3 regions of the Catenibacterium sp. CAG:290 genome follow, and region 3 is predicted to be linked to each of the others. Evidence: predicted binding sites of a transcription regulator. Region 3 holds the regulator's gene; each other region holds the start of a gene.
The links. The regulator HrcA, encoded in region 3, represses chaperone genes, less so after heat shock. The targets are predictions, from matches to a motif close to TTTTAGCACTNNNNNNNNNNNAGTGCTAAAA.

Region 1 (6,801 bases), on a different contig from region 3:
ATTTGAATTCATCTTTTTCTTCTAGGTGAATTCTTACAGGTACTCCTCCTGAAAGAATAACACTTGGTTCATAAGCGACATATCCTGGGTCTAAGATAATCATTTCATCACCTGGATTCATTAAGGCTCTTACTGCGATATCGATACCTTCTGAACCACCTACAGTCACAATAATTTCATTTTCAGGATCATAATGTACACCAAAACGACGATAATAATAATTACTAATTTCCTGACGTAATTCTAATAAACCTCTGTTTGCAGTATAGAAAGTACGTCCTTTTTCAATTGAATAGATTGCAGCTTCTCTAATCTTCCAAGGTGTCGCAAAATCAGGTTCCCCTACACCTAATGAAATAACACCTTCCATCTGGTTCGCAAGATCAAAGAACTTACGAATACCACTTGGTTTAATAGTTTGTGCTGCAGTACTTAATTTCTTCTCATAATCCATTTTATGGAGTCACCACCAGTCGCGTATTTTTACCATCTTCATCATCTACTAGGACATGTCCATCTGTCTTATATGGCTTTAACACAAATGTTGTTTTTGTTCCTGTAACACCAGGAATACATGCTAATTTAGATGCAACAAAGTGCGCGACTTCCTGCATAGTACGACCCTTTACAATGCACATAAAATCATAATCACCAGATAATAAATACATTGTTTCAATTTCTTCGTACTTATAAATGTGTGACGCAATACGATCATAACCATATTCTCTTTCAGGAATCGCATTAATCTCAATCATCGCAGTCACAAGTTCAGTATTTGTCTTGTCCCAGTTGACAATAGTATGGTAACCACAAATAATCTTCTCTTTTTCTAGTCTATTTAATCTTTCTACAATGCTGTCTTTAGATTCTGCTAGCGCGGCGGCTAGGTCAGAAACCTTATATCTTGCATTTTTCTGTAATAATTGAATTAAAAGACCATCACTCATAGATAAAAGTTCCTTATTATCCAACCTTTTGTCCTCCTTTGACTATTGTACAATCATTTTATAATAATGAAACTCATTAGTAAATAGAGAATAATTGTGATAAAATATTTTCATGTGGAGGTGTCCTATGAAAACGTTTTATGTTGCAAGTTACGGTAAAGGTAACGATAAAGGAATCTATATCGTTTCTTTTAATGAAGAAACATTAGAATTAAAGAAAATACAACAGATTTTAACTCAAGATTTTCCATCATATCTGATTACGAAGAATAAAGAACTTTATGTATCTTATAAGAATGCAAGATCTAATAATGAAGGTGGAGGATTAGGAAGTTTTAGTATTCATAAGAATGAATTGATTCTTAATAATAACTATTCTTCTTCTGGTAGAAGTTATACACATTTATGTATCTCTGATGATAATAAGTATATCTTTGCTGCAAACTATCATGTTGGTGCAACAGCTGCTTATAAACTAGAAAATTATCGTATTGATCATAAGATTGGTGCTGTGAGACATACTGGTATGGGGCCTGATTTATTAAAGAGACAGACTGCACCTCATGTACATAATGTAGGTTTTACACCTGACAGACGTTTCTTATATGCTGTAGATTTAGGTGCTGATAAGATTGTGATGTACAATTATAAAGATGGTGTTCTTAAAGAGAATACAGATTATACAGTAAATGTTGTACCTGGTTCTGGTCCTAGACATTTGATTTTCTCACAGGATGGACGTTTTGGTTATCTCATTAATGAGATTGCGAATAAGATCATGGTCTTTAAATATAATGAGGGTCGTATGAGTTTAGTTCAGGCCATTCATTGTGTTCCACGTCATTTTAAGGGATTTAATGCAGCTGCCGCAATTCATCTCACAAAGAGTGGAGAACATCTACTTATTTCTAATAGAGGTCATAATTCTATTGCCTTATATAGAGTCAATAAAGAGAATGGTAAGATTTCTTTACTTTATATGGTACATACTGGTAAAGAACCAAGAGACTTCAATATTATTGATGATAAGTATGTTATTGTAGGTGCACAGGAAGATAATAAACTTCAGGTACTTACTTTTGATGAAGAGAATGAAAAGCTATTGATGACAGATTCTGAATTAGAGATTCCTGCACCTGTATGCGTATGTGTTGAAGATTGAGCTTAGCTCAATCTTTTTTAATATATCATTAAGTAATTTAAAGATTCTTTGAGAATAAATATATAGGAGGTTCTCTATGGAAGAATTGATGAGAAATTTATATTTATTCTTAACAGAAGCAGAGAGAGGTGATGTATTAAGAATACATGTAACTGAAACAGATGAATGTTATGAATTTAGTTATGATGAAGTTATGGATATTGTGTTCCATAATAGAATTCCAGAAAGATTTAAAAAAGAAGTAGATCCTAATAATTAGGACCTACTTCTTTACTTTTAGAGTAATGATGACTTCGTCATCTGTTTCATCGATGTTTTCTTCTACATCAGTTCCTGCATCAGTGACCATCTTTACTGCTTGATTGATTGTATTGATTGCAATTTTAACACTTCTAGAGAATTTACGTACACGTGGTTTTTCTTTTTTAGGTGTTAATAGTTTCGCAATTCTTTTTTCTGTTTCATCGACAGTCAAATTCTGTTCAAGAATCTCCTTCAACATATTATTTTGTTGTGCTGTATCTTCTAGTTTTAATAAAGCACGGGCATGTCTTTCAGAGATTTCTTTTTTCTTAACTGATTCCTGTACAGTGATAGGAAGCTTTAAGAGTCTAAGTTTATTAGCTACTGTAGACTGCTTCTTACCTACCTTTTCAGCGAGTTGGGCTTGTGTTAAACCCTGTGTATCTAAAATCTGCTGATAAGCTAAGGCTTCTTCTATCGCTGAAAGATTTTCTCTTTGAATATTTTCTACTAATGCGGCATTGGCAGTCTGATTGTCATCAAGTTCCTGAATAATACATGGTACTTCTGTAATACCTGCTAGTTTACAGGCACGGTATCTTCTTTCCCCTACAACAATCTGATATTTACCTTCATATTCTCTGACTACGATAGGCTGTAAGAGACCATTCTGCATAATAGATTCAGCGAGTTCCTGGATCTTCTCATCTTCAAAATGAGTTCTTGGCTGTTCCTTATTCGCAACAATATCATTGATGTCTAAGAAACAATAAGCATCTTTAATAACGTTCCTTTTCTTTCTATAAAGGCTTCTTCTTAATTTGTCCATAGTTTCTTGGGTACTTTGCAGGTGTTGATTTCACTTTCTTGATCACGATGTTATGACGATGATCATTCTGATCACTTAAAGTAAAAGTAAAATCATCCATCACTTCTCCTCCAAGTACCTTTATGCCTCCCTTCGCATCTTTTAATTCTTCAAGGGCTTTGAGTCCTTTTAATGAAAGGAAGTAACCATCTTTCTTCACTAATGGGAGACAAAGTTCATCTAAGATATTTAATCTTGCAACCGCACGTGCCATGACAATATCAAATGATTCACGATGATCTTTACAGAAATCTTCAGCACGTGATGCAACTGCTTGAATATGATCTAATTCTAATTCTTTAAATAAATGATTCAAGAATGTAATTCTCTTATTCAAAGAATCTACAATAGTGACATTTAATTCTGGATAAACGATTTTAAGTGGAACTGAAGGGAATCCAGCACCTGCACCTACATCGCAGATTGTTTGATTAGAGAATGGGAAATCAAACGCAATTGTAAGAGAATCATAGAAGTGTTTTAAATAAACACCTTCTCTATCTGTAATAGCGGTTAAATTCATCTTCTCATTCCATTCTACAAGTATTTCATAATACTTTTCAAACTGTTCAATCTGTTTTTCTGAAAGCACAATGCCTTTTTCTTCTAAGCTCACAATAAATTCTTGTTGTGTCATATTAATCTCCGTATTGTGTTTTTAAGTGAATAAGTAAAACAGAAATATCTGCAGGATTAATACCAGAAATACGTGTTGCCTGACCAATAGTGACAGGTCTGACCTTCTTTAGTTTCTGTCTTGCTTCTAATGATAAGTTTAATACATCATCATAGTTTAAGTCAGCAGGAATCTGCTTTTCTTCCATATTCTTTACTTTTTCTACTTGTCTTAGTGTTTTTTCAATATATCCCTTATATTTAATAAGAATAGTGACTCTTCTCATTTCTTCTTCAGTTAAGTCAACATGTTCAATATAAGGTAATAAGTCTTCATAAACTAATTCTGGTCTTTGAAGAATAGCACGGGCAGTTACACCTTCTTTTAAACGTGTTGAGCCCTTCTCTTCTAAGAGGTCATTGATTTCACTCTTAGGTGAGAAATGAATGGTATCAAGACGTTCTATTTCAGCATGGATACGATTCATTTTATCTAGATAACGTGAATAGACTTCATCATTTACAAGACCTGCATCATGGCCATATTTTCTTAATCTTTCATCCGCATTATCATGTCTTAATAATAATCTATATTCAGCACGACTTGTTAACATACGATATGGTTCTTTAGTACCTTTAGTCACTAAGTCATCAATCAATACACCAATATAAGCTTCATCACGTTTCAAGATTAAAGGTTTATTGCCCTTTACCTTCTTAGACGCATTAATACCGGCAATAAGACCCTGACCTGCTGCTTCTTCATAACCTGAAGTACCATTGATCTGACCTGCAGTAAAGAGATTTTTTAAAACCTTTGTTTCTAGACTAGGCCATAACTGTAATGGATCAATCGCATCATATTCAATCGCATATGCGTATTTTAAAATAGTGCAGTTTTCAAGTCCTGGTAATGAATGTACCAGCTTTTCCTGAATATCATGAGGCATTGATGTAGAGAATCCCTGTACATAGATTGTATTCATTTCCTTAGATTCTGGTTCTAGGAAGATCTGATGTCTTTCCTTATCCGCAAACTTAACAACCTTATCTTCAATAGATGGACAATAACGTGGTCCAATACCTTTAATAAGTCCTGAGAACATCGCACATTTATCTAGATTATCTCTAATGAGTTTATGTGTTTCTGCCGTTGTATATGTTAAGTAACATACAGTCTGATCTTCTACTGGTGTGAAATGTGTTGTTTCATATGAGAATGAAAGTTTCGCATCTGTACCAGGCTGTACTGTTGTTTTTGAATAATCAATAGAATTGATTTCTACACGAGGTGGTGTACCTGTCTTTAATCTTTGGATTCTAAATCCATAATCCTTTAACTTACTTGATAAATATAAGCTTTCCTTCTGTTTATCTGGTCCACTAGGAGTCTTAGAATGACCTACAAGGACTTCAGCCTTTAAATAAGTTCCTGTAGTAAGAATTGTAGTATGAGATTCATAGCGAGTACCATCTGCAAGGATAACACCCTTACACTCATCACCTTCTACAATCAAATCCTCTACCATGGCTTCTACAATATCAAGATTTTCCTGCTGCTTTAATACTTTCTGCATATAGCGTGGATAAGCTTTCTTATCTGCCTGTGCACGAAGAGACTGAACACCTGGTCCTTTCGCAGTATTCAACATCTTCATCTGAAGGTAAGTCGCATCTGTAGTTTTACCCATCTGTCCCCCAAGTGCATCTATTTCTCTTACAATAATGCCCTTTGCAGGTCCTCCGATGGATGTATTACAAGGCATGCTTCCTGCATTAGAGAAGTTGCTTGTAATAAGTAATGTTTTATTTCCTGTTCTTGCACCAGCGAGACATGCTTCAATACCTGCATGGCCAGCACCTACAACTATAATATCGTACACTATAAACGACCTTCCTTTCTTATTTAATACGTGTTTATATTAACACATCAATTCGCGTTTGTCATTATACCACAAATGCATTATTATGGTGTAAAATTCAGTCAAAAATGTTGGTGATATGATATAATGAAAACGGTGATGAACGGTGAAAGAAAGAGATATTTTAAAGATCTATAATAATTATTGTATCATTGGGATGAGTCCTGATCCTAGTAAGTATAGTTATCAAATATATCAACGTTTAAAGAATGCAGGTAAGCATGTGTATGGTATATCTCCTAAGTATGACACAATAGACAATGATAAGATGTATACATCTCTGATGGATATAGAGTATCCTGTAGATGTTGTTGTTTTTGTCGTCAATAAAACAATTGGTATGACTTATATAAGAGATATGAGAGAGCTTGGTATTAAGTATGCCTGGATGCAGCCAGGAACTTATGATGAAGAATTACTTCATGCTTTTCATGACCAGGGAATAGAAACAATAGAAAATTGTGTATTACAAGTCATGAATGGTTAAATCAAATATAGATTCATGTAATGGGAAGGTGATATCGACTTGGATATCATCTTTTTTAGTATCTTTCAAATCTACTGTACCTAATGTTTCTTTTCTATCTGATATCACTTGATAACCAAAATCATATTGCTGGGATAAAGAGAAACCAATAGAACTCATAATGACAGGATCACCATGTAATTGAATCATCTGTTCTGTCTGTAATCTAAAGAAGTTCTGATAAGGAATCTGGTCAATGCCTGTTTCTAATGCCTGTTCAACAGCCATAAAGAAATAAGAAGAGAACTTCCCATAAGGAAAGCCTACGACATAAGGCGTGCCATACTTCTCTTTTAATAATTCAGCAATCTTTAATCCTTTCACTGATACTACAATATTTACATCTGCATAACCGGCCATATCAAGTGATGTATCATGATATAAGAAAGTTGTAAGGACATTGTATTTCTGTTCAGTAAAATAATCCTTTAATATTTCATAGACTTCTTCATCAAATAAATCAGGTGTTAAACCTAATAGATTAATAGAAGTTACAGGCATCTGTAAGTTATATTGAA
Region 2 (6,801 bases), on a different contig from region 3:
GCGGTCTAGCGCGTTATGTGATTGAATTAGAGACCGTAGAAGATGTAGAAAAAGCTTACTTATTTGCGAAAGAACGTCAATTACCTGTATTTATTCTAGGTACAGGAAGTAATGTAATTGGAAAAGATGAAGGTTTCAAGGGGGTTATTCTTTTAAATCGTATTAAAGGTATACGTTTTATTGATGAATTGACGATTGACGCAATGGGTGGAGAACTACTTGATGATTTAGTTGCTTTTACTACAGAAAAGAATTTATCTGGTATTGAAGCATTAAGTGCTATTCCTGGTACTGTCGGTGCTGCACCTGTCCAAAATGTAGGTGCTTATGGTCAGGAAATAGAACAAGTATTAGAATCTGTACATGCTTATGATTTAAAAGAAGAAAAGTATGTCACTATTAAGAAAGAAGATATGAATCTAGGTTATAGGCAAAGTATCTTTAATCAGGGTAAAGATGCTGGACGTTATTTGATTATCTCTATGAGAATTCATTTGAGTCATGATAGACTTACTCCTCCTTTCTATACTTCTTTACAGAGTTATGTAGAAGAACATCAGATTACTGATTTTTCTCCTAAATCTATTAGAAAGATGGTTACTGAAATACGCTGGTCTAAGTTACCTAAACCAGAAGAAATGGCTAGTTCTGGATCATTTTTTAAGAATGTTTATTTAGATGATGCTGAAGCAGAACGTTTAAGAAGTATGAATGTTCCTGTCTGGGAAGGTAATAAAGTCCCTTCTGGATGGTTAATAGACCATGCTGGATTAAAGGGTAAATCATTTTATGGTATGCGTGTACCAGAAAAAGCTGCACTGATCTTAATTAATGAAAGTGCACAAAGCTATGCTCACTTAAAACAGGCAAGAGAAGAAATTGTTTCTATTATTGAAAAGAAATATGGTCTAACTCTAAAACAGGAACCTGTTGAACTGGAATAAGATTTATTCCAGTTTTTTTGTGTTCTTTCTTATGATATAATTAGTTAGATTAGGAGGAATTGCTATGTTATTTATCACTGACAATGAATTTGAACGTGTTGTATCTAGAGCACGTAACCGTGATATTGCACGAGAATACTATCGAAGAGATTATGTTGTAAATGTTTCTATCACTATAGATAATCGTGGTTATTATCATATATCTGGTAAAGTTATGATTAATGGTAATATCTATCTTCCCCGTGTTCTTGTGAATCCCAATTCTAAAATAGTATCAACAGACTGTAATTGTATATATGCTGATGAATATACAGCCTGTGGACATATAGGAGCCCTTATTTTAAAGGTTCAGGAGTTATCTCCCAATACATTCCCTTATCGTTATGCTGTTGATTTAGAAAAGCGTGCACAGGAAGAAAAGAAGAGTGCTATGAGAGAACGTCTTTTATGGGAACAACAGATGGCTGAATTTAGAAGAATGGAAAGAGAAAAGGAAACCAATGCATTGACTGATTATATTAAGAATCAGTTAGTCAATCAGTTTACACCTGTAAGTTCTACACCCGTTCATTTAAAGCTGCTTCGTGCAGATGGATGGAATTTTAATATCACATTTAAGGTAGGCCGTGCAAGAGATTATATTGTAAAGAGTATTCCTAACTTTGTATCACAAATGCAGAATAATGAATATCATGCTTATGGAAAGACTTTATCTTTTGTTCATAATCCTGATATTCTAGATGAACCATCTAAAAAGATTTACCAATTTATTCTGAGATTCTATCATTCTCATCTTACTAATAATAATACGTTATTCATTGATAATGAGAATATTGATGCTTTATGGGAGTTGCTTACAACTATTCCTGCATCTTTACATGCTTTTAAATGTATAGAGGGTGAATTACATCCTATGGTATCAGTGACTAAAGATAAACATGATACAATTCTAGAACTAGAAACAAATATAGCACCTTATTTTGCTGGTAAGAGATGTTTATATCAATATACACCTTCAGAATTCACTATCACTCGTTATCCTTTCGATAAACAGGGTGTTACTATTGAGTTATTGAATCGTTTTGATACATTACAGCGTCTTTATGTAGCGCATGAACAGTTAGAAAACTTTACTCGTTATATTATTTCTCCTACAAAGAAATATATTGAGTATGTAGGTTTAGAGGATACAATTCAGGAAGAATCACATCTAGAAATCTATGCAGATGTAGATGAAGACGAATATGCTTTAGTTAGCCTAATTGGAACATATGAGGATGGAACACATGATCTTCTTAAAGAAGATGTACCTCATTCTTTAAAAGCAGATCTCATTATTAGTTTCTTAGAGAAATATAATCCTGATGATATGTCAGGACCTATGCGTTTTGATACACATCGTGATGAAACAATAGATATGATTCATGATGGTTTAGGACATCTTAATAAGATGACAGATGTTTATGTATCTGATTCTTTACAAGCGATTGGTTCTAAGAAGTCTATGAACTTATCTGTTGGTATCAAGGTCTCTCATAATCTATTAGAAATGGACTTAGATTCTTTAGATGTGCCTAAAGAAGAATTAGCTAATATTATTGCAAGTCATAAGAAAAAGAAACGTTATCATCGTTTAAAGAATGGTCAGTTATTATATATTGATACACATGAATTAGATGAGTTAGGCAATATGATGGATCAGTATCATATTCTACCTAAAGATATTTCTGAAGATGGTACAATTGATTTAAATCTAAATAGAGCTTGTCAAATGGACTTAGCAACACAGGACTTCCAGTATGTACAGGTCAATCGTGAAGAATCATTTAAGGACGTATTGGATCATTTAAAGAACTATACACATCATAAACATAAATTAAATGAACGTTATGATGCCATATTAAGAGATTATCAGAAAGAAGGTTTCCAATGGCTTTCTACTATGAATGATCTACATTTTGGTGGTATTCTTGCAGATGATATGGGTTTAGGTAAAACAATCCAGATTATGAGTTTATTAGAAAGTAATGAACATCACTTTTCTATTATTATTTGTCCTGCTTCATTGATTTTAAACTGGTTGGATGAGTTTAATAAGTTCTCTTCTCATTTAAAGGTGACTTGTGTAATGGGTAGCGCAAAAGAACGTAAAGAGATTATTAAAAACTATAAGCAGTTTGATGTAATGATTACTTCTTATGATTATATTCGTAAGGATTATGAACAATATAAGGATATTGTATTTGATTTTATTGTTTTAGATGAAGCACAGTATATTAAGAATCAGAAGACTAAGAATGCGATTGCAGTCAAATCATTAGAAGGTAAACAGCGCTATGCGTTAACTGGTACACCTATTGAAAACTCACTTGCTGAATTGTGGTCCATCTTTGATTTCTTAAATAAAGACTATTTATATAACTATCGTTATTTTAAATCTCATTATGAAGCACCTATTGTCAAGGATCATGATGAAGAGGTTCAGACACAATTGCAGAAGATGATTTCACCTTTTGTATTAAGACGTACGAAAAATGAAGTATTAAAAGATTTACCTGATAAGATTGAAAATACTGTACTTGTAGACTTCAGTGAAGATGAAAAGAAGCTCTATTTAGCTCATTTAGCACAGGCCAATCAGTTATTAAAGACTTTAGATGGTTCTAAGGATCGTATTCAGATTCTTGCTATGTTGACAAAGTTAAGACAGATCTGCTGTGAACCTCGTATTGTCTTTGATGATGTAAAACATATGTCTTCTAAGATGGAAGCATGTTTAAATATTATTCAAACATATAAAGACAATAACAAGAAGATTATTGTATTCTCATCATTTAAGAGCTTATTGAATCTTCTTGCGAAAGAATTAGATAAGAGTAAGACATCTTATTATATGTTGACTGGTGATACTGATAAAGCGGATCGTAAAGGTTTAGTAGATGCTTATCAGAATGATGATACAACAGTCTTCTTAATTAGTTTAAAAGCAGGAGGTACTGGTTTAAACCTCACTGCAGCAGAAGGTGTTATTCACTTTGACCCTTGGTGGAATATGTCTGCACAGAACCAGGCAACAGATAGAGCATATCGTATTGGACAGAAGAATAAAGTATTTGTATATAAGTTAATTATGGCTGATTCTATTGAAGAAAAGATTCAGACATTACAGGCAGCTAAGAAGGATTTAGCTGATCGTTTTGTGGAAGGTAACAGTGGTTCTATTACGACTATGAGTGGTGAAGAAATCATGAGTTTATTTAGTGAGGATTAGCATGAAGAAGATGACTATGGCCGATATCGCAAAAGTTGCAGGTGTGTCTAAAACAACTGTTTCTCGTTATTTTAATGGTGGCTATGTAAAAGAAGAAACACGTCAGAAGATAGAAAAGATTGTAAAAGAATATGATTATGAGCCTAATGTGCTTGCTGCAAATTTAAAAGCCAACAAGACACATACTGTTGGTATTGTATGCCCTACTCTTACTTCATATGCTTCTAGTCGTATGATGATGAATATTGATCAGTTCTTAAAGAAGCATCATTATACGACAATCATTATTAATACTAATCATGATGAACTCGATGAAATCAAATCTATTACTAAACTTATGCAATTAAGAGTGGATGGTATTATTCTTCTTGCCACTTCTATCACAATGGCACATAGAGATATTACCTCTAAGAGTTCTGTTCCTATTGTCTTTATGGCTCAGTCTTATGATGATGGCGTGAGTGTTATCAATAATGATTATGAAGCAGGCTATAAGATAGGTGAGTATATTTATTCTAATGGTCATAAGAATGTTGTATATGCAGGAGTAAGTAGAAAAGATGTGGCTGTAGGAGTCATTCGTAGACAGGGTGTTTATGATGGCTTACAGGATGTACATCCTTATTTTCTAGAAACAGACTTCTCTGCTGAAAAGACAATGGATAAACTCAATGATTACTTAAAGAATCATACATGCCCTACTGCCATCATCTGTGCAACAGATACAATTGCGATGGTATGTATGAAGGTTCTAAAAGATCACGGTTTACGTATTCCTGAGGATGTTTCAGTGACTGGATTTGGTGGTTATTGGACTTCTACTGTAATGTCCCCAGCTCTTACAACTATTAAGTTCCATTATGCTCATGCTGGCCAGATGGCTGGACAGATTATTCTTGATATGATAGAAGAAAAAGAGGTCGAACGTGCTACACTTATTGACTTCTCATTTATAGAAGGAGAAAGCGTCAGAAGTATCTGATGCTTTTTTTAAAAATGTGGAATCGGTATCATGCCGATAAGAGGTGTAAATATGAATTATGAAGATGGTCTTCTCACTATTGATATGAATAAAAGCAGTTCAGGTCGTGGTGTGAAACACATTAAAATTCATGAAATGAATAATATGACTTTGTTTAGCGACACATCTTCTTTAGAGCTATTCATCAATGATGGTGCTTATGCCTTTACTACACGTATTTACAACAATTCAGATACTATTGAAATTATAAGTAATAAAGAAATTGATATGACTGCTTATCAATTAAAATCGATTGACTTAGAACCTGCCAAATAGGCAGGTTCTTTTCTTTTTAGCACTTTATAAAAGAAAGTGCTAATTTTTAGCACTCAAGTGTTGACTTTGCTAAAAGAGTGGCTATAATAGTAGTTGTAATCGATAGAGAGGTTACTAAGAAATAAGAAAAACGTTGAGAGAGGCGAACAAATATGAAATATTATCCAAATTTTAGTGATGTGTTTGATGATTTATTTGATTCAGGAGTCAATACTACAAAAGCAAATACCATGTTATGTGATATTCGTGAAACAGAAACTACTTATGTAATGAATATCGCTCTTCCTGGATATAAGAAAGAAGATATTTCTTTGGAACTTAAGGATGGCTACTTAAAAGTATCAGCAGCTGCTAAGAAAGAAGAAACAGCAGGTCGTGTTGTAAGACGTGAAAGATATAGTGGTAACTGTTCTAGAAGCTTCTATGTAGGTGAAGGATTTACCGAAGAAGATATCAAAGCTAAATTTGATAATGGTGAATTAATGATTTCTGTGCCAAAGGAAGCACCAAAGAGAGTTGAAAAGAAATCAATTACAATTTACTAATTACACGAGATCAATGATCCCATGTTAAAATTTGATAAAGGAGATGTTACTTATGAGATTTTTACCTGGTTTCTATGATTTATTTGATGATTGGATGACTCCAACAACTAATGCAATGCAGTGTGATATTAAGGAAGTAGACAATAATTATGAAATGAATATTGCCCTTCCTGGATATAATAAAGAAGATATTTCTCTAGATCTTACTGATGGTTATTTAACAGTTTCTGCAAATACTAATCAGGATAAGGAAGAGAAAGATAGTAATGGTAAGGTTATTAGAAGTGAACGTTATACAGGAAGCTGTTCAAGAAAGTTCTACGTAGGTGAAGGATATACAGAAGAAGACTTCGCTGCTAAGTTCGAAAATGGTGAATTAATGATCACTTTCCCTAAGACTGAACCTGAAAAGATCGAAGAAAAGAAAGCTATTATGATTGAATAGTTCATAACACGAGACTAAGAATCCCATGTTTAAATTTAATAAAGGAGATGTTACTTATGAGATTTTTACCTGGTTTCTATGATGTGTTTGATGATATGTTTGATGATGGATGGATGCGTCCAACTACCAATGCAATGCAGTGTGATATCAAGGAAGTAGACAACAACTACGAAATGAATATCGCTCTTCCTGGATATAAGAAAGAAGATATTTCTCTAGACTTGACTGATGGTTACTTAACAGTTTCTGCGAATACTAATCAGGATAAGGAAGAGAAAGATAAGAACGGCAAGGTTATC
Region 3 (6,801 bases):
TTTAATATCTTCTTATTATTAGAAGAAAAAAAGAGTATTCAATTTTCTATGTCATTGTTGTGCGCACTACTAATCAGCTTCCATATATATAGTATCTATAAACCTTACACGCAGGTCTCTACTATTGATGTAGGACAGGGAGATTGTTCACTCATTCGTCTGCCTTTTAATCAAGGAAATTATTTGATTGATACAGGTGGTAATAGGGAATATGACATAGCCTCACATAATGTGATTCCATTTCTTAAATCTCAAGGTGTTCCGTGTATTGATAGAGTTTATATCTCTCATCATGATTATGATCACTATGGTGCATTAGATTCATTAAAGAAGAAATATAAAGTCAAGCGTGTTGTTGATACCTATCAAAAAGAAGAGAAGAATAAACTCATTACAATCAAGATGCTCAAAAGTGATGTTATCTATCCTTCTACTAATGAAAACTCATTAGTGATGTTAGTCACAACAGGAGGCTATAATTATTTATTTACAGGCGATATCCCAAGTAATGTAGAAGAAGACCTCTATAAGAAATATGGGAAAATAGATGTGGATGTCTTAAAGGTTGCACATCATGGCAGTGGTTATTCTTCTTCTGTAACATTCTTTCAAATGGTTCATCCTCGTATTGCAATGATTGGTGTAGGAGAACATAATCTCTATGGGCATCCAGCTCATATTGTCATTAAACGATTAGAAGAAAGAAAGATTAAAATACTGCGTACAGATCTTGATGGCAGCTTTTCTATTATCACTTATTTAGGAGAACATCTTATTTACCGCTATTAATAAATTTATGGTAGAATAGGACAAAAGGATGGAGAATTATGAATATTGTATTATATGGAGAAGAAAAACTGTTACTTGCACAAAGATTAGGAGACTTAAAAAAGAAATATCAATGTACAAGTGATGATATGAACTATATGGTCTATCATGCAGGTGAAACACCAATGAAGGACATTATTGAAGATGCTTTAACACAACCTTTCTTAACAGAATATAAGATGGTTGTATTAAAGAATCCAATCTTTCTCACAAAAGAGAAGCCTAAAAAGAAGCTAGTTACAGATGAAGATATCAAGTTATTTTTAGATTATATTGAACATGATAATCCAACAACATTATTTGTAATATATCATGATCAGCGTAACTTTGATGAAAGAAAAAAAGTAGTTAAATCATTACGTAAAAACGCGAAATGGTATGAAATAGAGAAATTAACCTTCAATCAGCTTTATAAGGCTACTAGAGAAGCCATTGTTCATAGAAATGCCTCTATTGAAGACAATGCTCTTGCTTTATTACTAGACCGCTGTGGAAATGATCTTCTCACTATTTCTAATCAGGTAGAAAAATTATGTCTCTATACACATAGTATAAAGAAAGAAGATGTTGAAAGATTGGTTCCACCACGCGTTGAAGAGGATGTCTTTAAGTTAACCAATGCATTATTAGCTCATGATTTAAGAAATACAATGCGTGTTTATCAAGACTTAATCTCTAAGAAACATGATCCTTTAGAACTCATTGGTTTAATTGCGAATGCATTACGTAATCTCTATCAGGTTTCTATTATGAGTAAAAAGGGATATCGTGATAATGATATTGCTTCAGCATTAGGTCTTAATCCTCGTGCTATCTATCCAATTCGTAAAAATGCAGCACATTTTGATATCACTGAACTGATGGAAAAACTCTATGCCTTATCAGAACTAGATTATGCAATCAAGACAGGTACAGTAGATAAATTTAGAGGACTAGAACTTTTCTTGATGAGGATATAATATGGAAACAAAAGCACTTTATATTCATATTCCTTTTTGTGATCATATCTGTTCTTATTGCGATTTCGCAAAGGTCTATTATCTTGAAGAGTTTGTCTTAAAATATCTAGAACGATTAAAGGAAGAACTTGATGCACTTCCTCATCATATAATGAGAACTATTTATATAGGAGGAGGAACACCAAGTGCTCTTTCTTTAAATCAATTAGATGCATTATTAAGTATGGTTGATCCTTTTGTAGGGGATGATACTCTCGAATATACAATAGAAGTCAATCCTGAATCAGCAACGCTTGATAAACTAGAATGTATGCATACTCATGGTGTGAATCGAATAAGCGTTGGTGTACAGACATTTAATAATGATTTATTAAAAAGGATTGAACGTTATCATACTTCTGATATTGCGAAAGAAGTAATAAGAAATGCATGCTCTATAGGCTTTAAGCATATCTCTATTGATCTTATGTATGGACTTCCTAATCAGACATTAGAAGATGTCCAAGAAGATTTAAAGACTGCCTTATCACTTCCTATTAATCATTTATCTTATTATTCACTTATATTGGAGGAACATACAAGACTTTATGATAACTATGAACCTCTTGATGAAGAGACAGAAGGAAAGTGGAGTGATTATATTGTAGAGACACTTTCTCATGCTGGTTTTCATCGCTATGAAGTCTCTAACTTTGCGTTAGGAAATCATGAATCAGAACATAATAAAGTTTATTGGCATTATGATAATTATTATGGTGTGGGCATTGGTGCGACAGGTAAAATAGATGATGAACTTATTTCTCACTCGCGTAGTCTTACTGATTACTTGAAGGGGAAGAATACAATATATATAGAAAAAGAAACAATTGAAGATACAATGTTTAATCATCTTATGATGTCTTTACGTCTAAAAGAAGGATTAGACCTTGATGAATTTAAAAGAAGATATCATTGTTCTGTAGAAGATGTCTATAAAGAAGCTCTTACTAAGAACCTAGGTAATCATTCGTTGATTATTGAAAACAATCATTTGAAAACAAATGATACACTCGATCTTCTTAATTCCATTCTTCTAGATTTCTTACCAGAATAAGTGGTTTCTCAAATAAGAGAAACCCTTTTTGATATAAACTAGCACTAAAGTCTTGACACTGCTAAAAAAGAAGGTATAATGAATCTAGCACAAGAGGAAAAAGAGTGCTAAGGAGGTGCTTGGGAATGCTTTCGGCAAGACAAATGCTTATATTTAAATATATTGTCGAAGAGTTTATTGAAACAGCAGAACCTGTTGGATCTAAGCTTCTAATGACAAAATATGAATTACCATATTCAAGCGCCACTATTCGAAATGAAATGAGCAAGCTTGAAGAACTTGGCTTTCTAGTGAAGACACATACATCTTCTGGTCGTGTTCCTTCCAAGAAGGGATATTACTATTATGTAAATACTTTGCTTCAGCCAAATGTCGACGAACAGGTAAAGAATCAGGTTGCAACGATCTTTAGTGATACACATCAATCATTGAATAGTTTGATTAAAGAAAGCTGTGAAATGTTAAGCCAGTTGACTGATCTGACGGCGGTTGCTCTAGGACCTAATTCAAGTTATGAATGTCTGCAGAACATTACACTTGTTCCAATTGGGACGCGTAATGTCACTGCGATTATTGTAACGGATAAGGGACATGTAGAAAATCGAGTTTTCACTTTATCTGAGACATTGAGTTTGGATGATTTACAATCTTGTGTGGCGGTAATGAATGACACATTAGTTGGAACACCAATCAATCAGGTGGCAGATAGATTAGAAAACGATGTCAAGCCAATCCTCAATACGAGAATCAAGGAACATGAAATCTTGTTTAATGCTTTCTTAGAAGCATTTATGAAGTTTGCAAGAAACAATGTATATTTCTCTGGTAAAGATCATTTGTTGTATCAACCAGAATACAATGATGTCAACAAGTTAAGAAAATTAGTGAGTGCATTTGAAAATTCATCAAACTGGAATTTCTTAGCACCAACTGATGATGATGGTATCAAGGTATTAATTGGTGATGATTCAAATGTATCTGGACTTGATGATGTATCAGTTATTTCATCTTCTTTTGATACAGGAGGAGCTAGTAAAGGAACGATTTCTGTAATCGGTCCAACACGTATGCCTTACAAGAAAGTTGTATCGCTTGTAGAATATATTACTGAAAATATAGAAAGAATCATCAAGGAAAATGATGAGTAGAAGAGGTGAGACCATGGCAGAAGAAATGAAGAAAGAAACAGAAGAAACTGTTGAAGAAACTACTAAGGAAGAAGCTGAAGAAGTAAAAGAAGAGACAACTGAAGAAACAGCTGAAGAAACAGTAGATCCTAAAGATGAAAAGATTAAGGATTTAGAATCTCAAATCAACAAGTGGAAGACAGATTATTATAAAGTATTCGCTGATATGGAAAACTTAAAGAAAAGACTTAAAAATGAACATGCGAATCAGTTAAAGTATGCAATGCAGTCTTTTATTGAAGAGTTATTACCAGTTATTGATAACTATGAAAGATCATTAACTGTTGAACCTGAAAGCGAAGAAGGTAAGAATATTCTTAAGGGTAACAAGATGATTTTGAACCAGTTAATGAATATTTTAGGCAAGAATGGTGTAACTGTGATTGAAGCGCAGGGTAAGGAATTTGATCCAAATATGCACCAGGCAGTTATGCAGGATGATAATCCTGACTTTGGTCCAAATATTGTGACTGAAGAATTACAAAAAGGTTATATGTTAAAAGATAGAGTAATTAGAGCAACTTTAGTGAAAGTGAATAAGGATTAATAGGAGGAGAACTTATTATGAGTAAAATTATTGGTATTGATTTAGGTACAACAAATTCATGTGTCAGTGTTATGGAAAATGGTGAAGCAAAAGTTATTGCAAATCCAGAAGGAATGAGAACAACTCCATCAGTTGTTGCATTCAAGAACGGTGAAATCATCGTTGGTGAAGCTGCAAAGCGTCAGGCTGTTACAAATCCTGATACTGTAGCATCAATCAAGAGACATATGGGTACAAACTATAAAGAACATGTAAATGGTCGTGATTATACACCAGAAGAAATTTCAGCAATGATTCTTCAGAACTTAAAGGCTACTGCTGAAAGTTATTTGGGTGAAAAAGTAACTAAGGCTGTTATCACAGTTCCAGCTTACTTCAATGATGCTCAGCGTCAGGCTACTAAGGATGCTGGTAAGATTGCAGGTCTTGATGTTGAACGTATTATCAACGAACCTACAGCTGCTGCACTTGCTTACGGTGTAGATAAAACTGAACAGGAACAGAAAGTATTAGTATATGACTTAGGTGGAGGAACATTCGATGTTTCTATCCTTGACTTATATGATGGTACATTTGATGTATTAGCTACTGCAGGTAACAACCGCTTAGGTGGTGATGACTTCGATAAGAAAGTTATGGACTACATGGTTTCTGAATTCAAGAAAGAAAACGGTGTTGATTTAAGTGCTGATAAGATGGCTATGCAGAGAGTTAAAGATGCTGCAGAAAAAGCTAAGAAAGACCTATCTGGTATGATGCAGACTCAGATCTCATTACCATATATCACTGCTGGTGCTAATGGACCACTTCATTTAGATATGACTCTTACAAGAGCTAAATTTGATGAATTAACAGCTGATTTAGTTGCTAAAACAGAAGTTCCAGTAAGACAGGCATTAACTGATGCGAAAGTATCTGCATCTGAAATCGATCAGATCTTATTAGTTGGTGGTTCTACTCGTATTATTGCAGTACAGGAATCAGTTAAGAGATTATTAGGAAAAGAACCTAACAAGTCAGTTAACCCTGATGAAGTAGTATCTATGGGTGCTGCAATCCAGGGTGGTGTTATCACTGGTGATGTTAAGGATGTCGTATTACTTGATGTTACACCATTATCACTTGGTATCGAAACAATGGGTGGTGTTATGACAGTATTAATCCCACGTAACACAACTATCCCAACTACTAAATCACAGATTTTCTCAACTGCTGCTGATAACCAGCCAGCTGTAGATATCAATGTATTACAGGGTGAACGTGCAATGGCTAAAGATAATAAGCAGCTAGGCTTATTCAAACTTGATGGTATTGAACCAGCTCCAAGAGGCATTCCTCAGATTGAAGTATCATTTGATATCGACGTTAACGGTATCGTAAACGTTAAAGCAAAAGATATGAAGACAAATAAAGAACAGTCTATCACTATTCAGAACTCTACAGGTTTAAGTGAAGAAGAAATTGATAGAATGGTTAAGGAAGCTGAAAGCAACAAGGCTGACGATGAAAAGAAACGTAAAGACATCGAAACTAAGAACAAAGCAGAAGCTATGATCAACCAGATTGATAAGGCTTTAGCTGAACAGGGTGCTAACCTTCCAGAAGATCAGAAGAACCAGGCTACAGCTTTAAGAGATGAACTTAAGACTGCATTAGACAATAATGATATGGCTACTCTTGAATCTAAGATGAGCGAACTTGAACAGATTGCTCAGCAGATGGCTGCTGCTCAGTATCAGCAGCAGAATGCTGGTAACACAGCAGGTGCAGACACTTCATCTAACAACAATAACGATGATTTCGTTGATGCAGACTTTACTGAAAAGAACTAACAAGAAAGCCAAGGGCAATCCCCTTGGCTTATATTAAATGAGGTGTAATTTATGGCAGATAAGAGAGATTACTATGAAGTCCTTGGTGTATCTAGGGATGCTTCAAAAGATGAAATAAAACGTGCCTATCGTAAGATGGCAAAGAAATATCACCCTGATGTGAATAAAGCGCCAGATGCAGCAGATAAGTTCAAGGAAGTTAATGAAGCCTATGAAGTTCTTTCTGATGAGAATAAAAAGGCTGCTTATGACCGTTATGGACATGCAGCATTTGAACAGGGTGGTGCAGGTGCTGGAGGATTTGGTGGCCAGGGATTTGGCGGATTTGAAGATATGGACTTTGGTGATATCTTCG

Region 1: a site for HrcA is predicted at 1,022-1,052, ahead of QVO42_RS04165 (lactonase family protein). Genes of this name have one in related genera too.
Region 2: a site for HrcA is predicted at 5,557-5,587, ahead of QVO42_RS06645 (Hsp20/alpha crystallin family protein). Genes of this name have one in related genera too.

What each region holds. Positions count from the first base shown of each region.
Region 1 covers NZ_FR898799.1:9,912-16,712, reverse strand. Annotated here, with positions in the region: gene QVO42_RS04175 (aminotransferase class I/II-fold pyridoxal phosphate-dependent enzyme) at 1-454, opposite strand, end outside; gene QVO42_RS04170 (Lrp/AsnC family transcriptional regulator) at 456-947, opposite strand; gene QVO42_RS04165 (lactonase family protein) at 1,075-2,109, shown strand; gene QVO42_RS04160 (hypothetical protein) at 2,186-2,368, shown strand; gene noc (nucleoid occlusion protein) at 2,372-3,181, opposite strand; gene rsmG (16S rRNA (guanine(527)-N(7))-methyltransferase RsmG) at 3,153-3,857, opposite strand; gene mnmG (tRNA uridine-5-carboxymethylaminomethyl(34) synthesis enzyme MnmG) at 3,859-5,718, opposite strand; gene QVO42_RS04140 (CoA-binding protein) at 5,864-6,244, shown strand; gene QVO42_RS04135 (nitrogenase component 1 family protein) at 6,224-6,801, opposite strand, start outside.
Region 2 covers NZ_FR898827.1:1,844-8,644, forward strand. Annotated here, with positions in the region: gene murB (UDP-N-acetylmuramate dehydrogenase) at 1-944, shown strand, start outside; gene QVO42_RS06630 (DEAD/DEAH box helicase) at 1,009-4,215, shown strand; gene QVO42_RS06635 (LacI family DNA-binding transcriptional regulator) at 4,217-5,197, shown strand; gene QVO42_RS06640 (GH32 C-terminal domain-containing protein) at 5,249-5,512, shown strand; gene QVO42_RS06645 (Hsp20/alpha crystallin family protein) at 5,665-6,057, shown strand; gene QVO42_RS06650 (Hsp20/alpha crystallin family protein) at 6,110-6,502, shown strand; gene QVO42_RS06655 (Hsp20/alpha crystallin family protein) at 6,559-6,801, shown strand, end outside.
Region 3 covers NZ_FR898862.1:889-7,689, reverse strand. Annotated here, with positions in the region: gene QVO42_RS09050 (ComEC/Rec2 family competence protein) at 1-789, shown strand, start outside; gene holA (DNA polymerase III subunit delta) at 828-1,787, shown strand; gene hemW (radical SAM family heme chaperone HemW) at 1,789-2,880, shown strand; gene hrcA (heat-inducible transcriptional repressor HrcA) at 3,006-4,028, shown strand; gene grpE (nucleotide exchange factor GrpE) at 4,042-4,614, shown strand; gene dnaK (molecular chaperone DnaK) at 4,632-6,446, shown strand; gene dnaJ (molecular chaperone DnaJ) at 6,498-6,801, shown strand, end outside.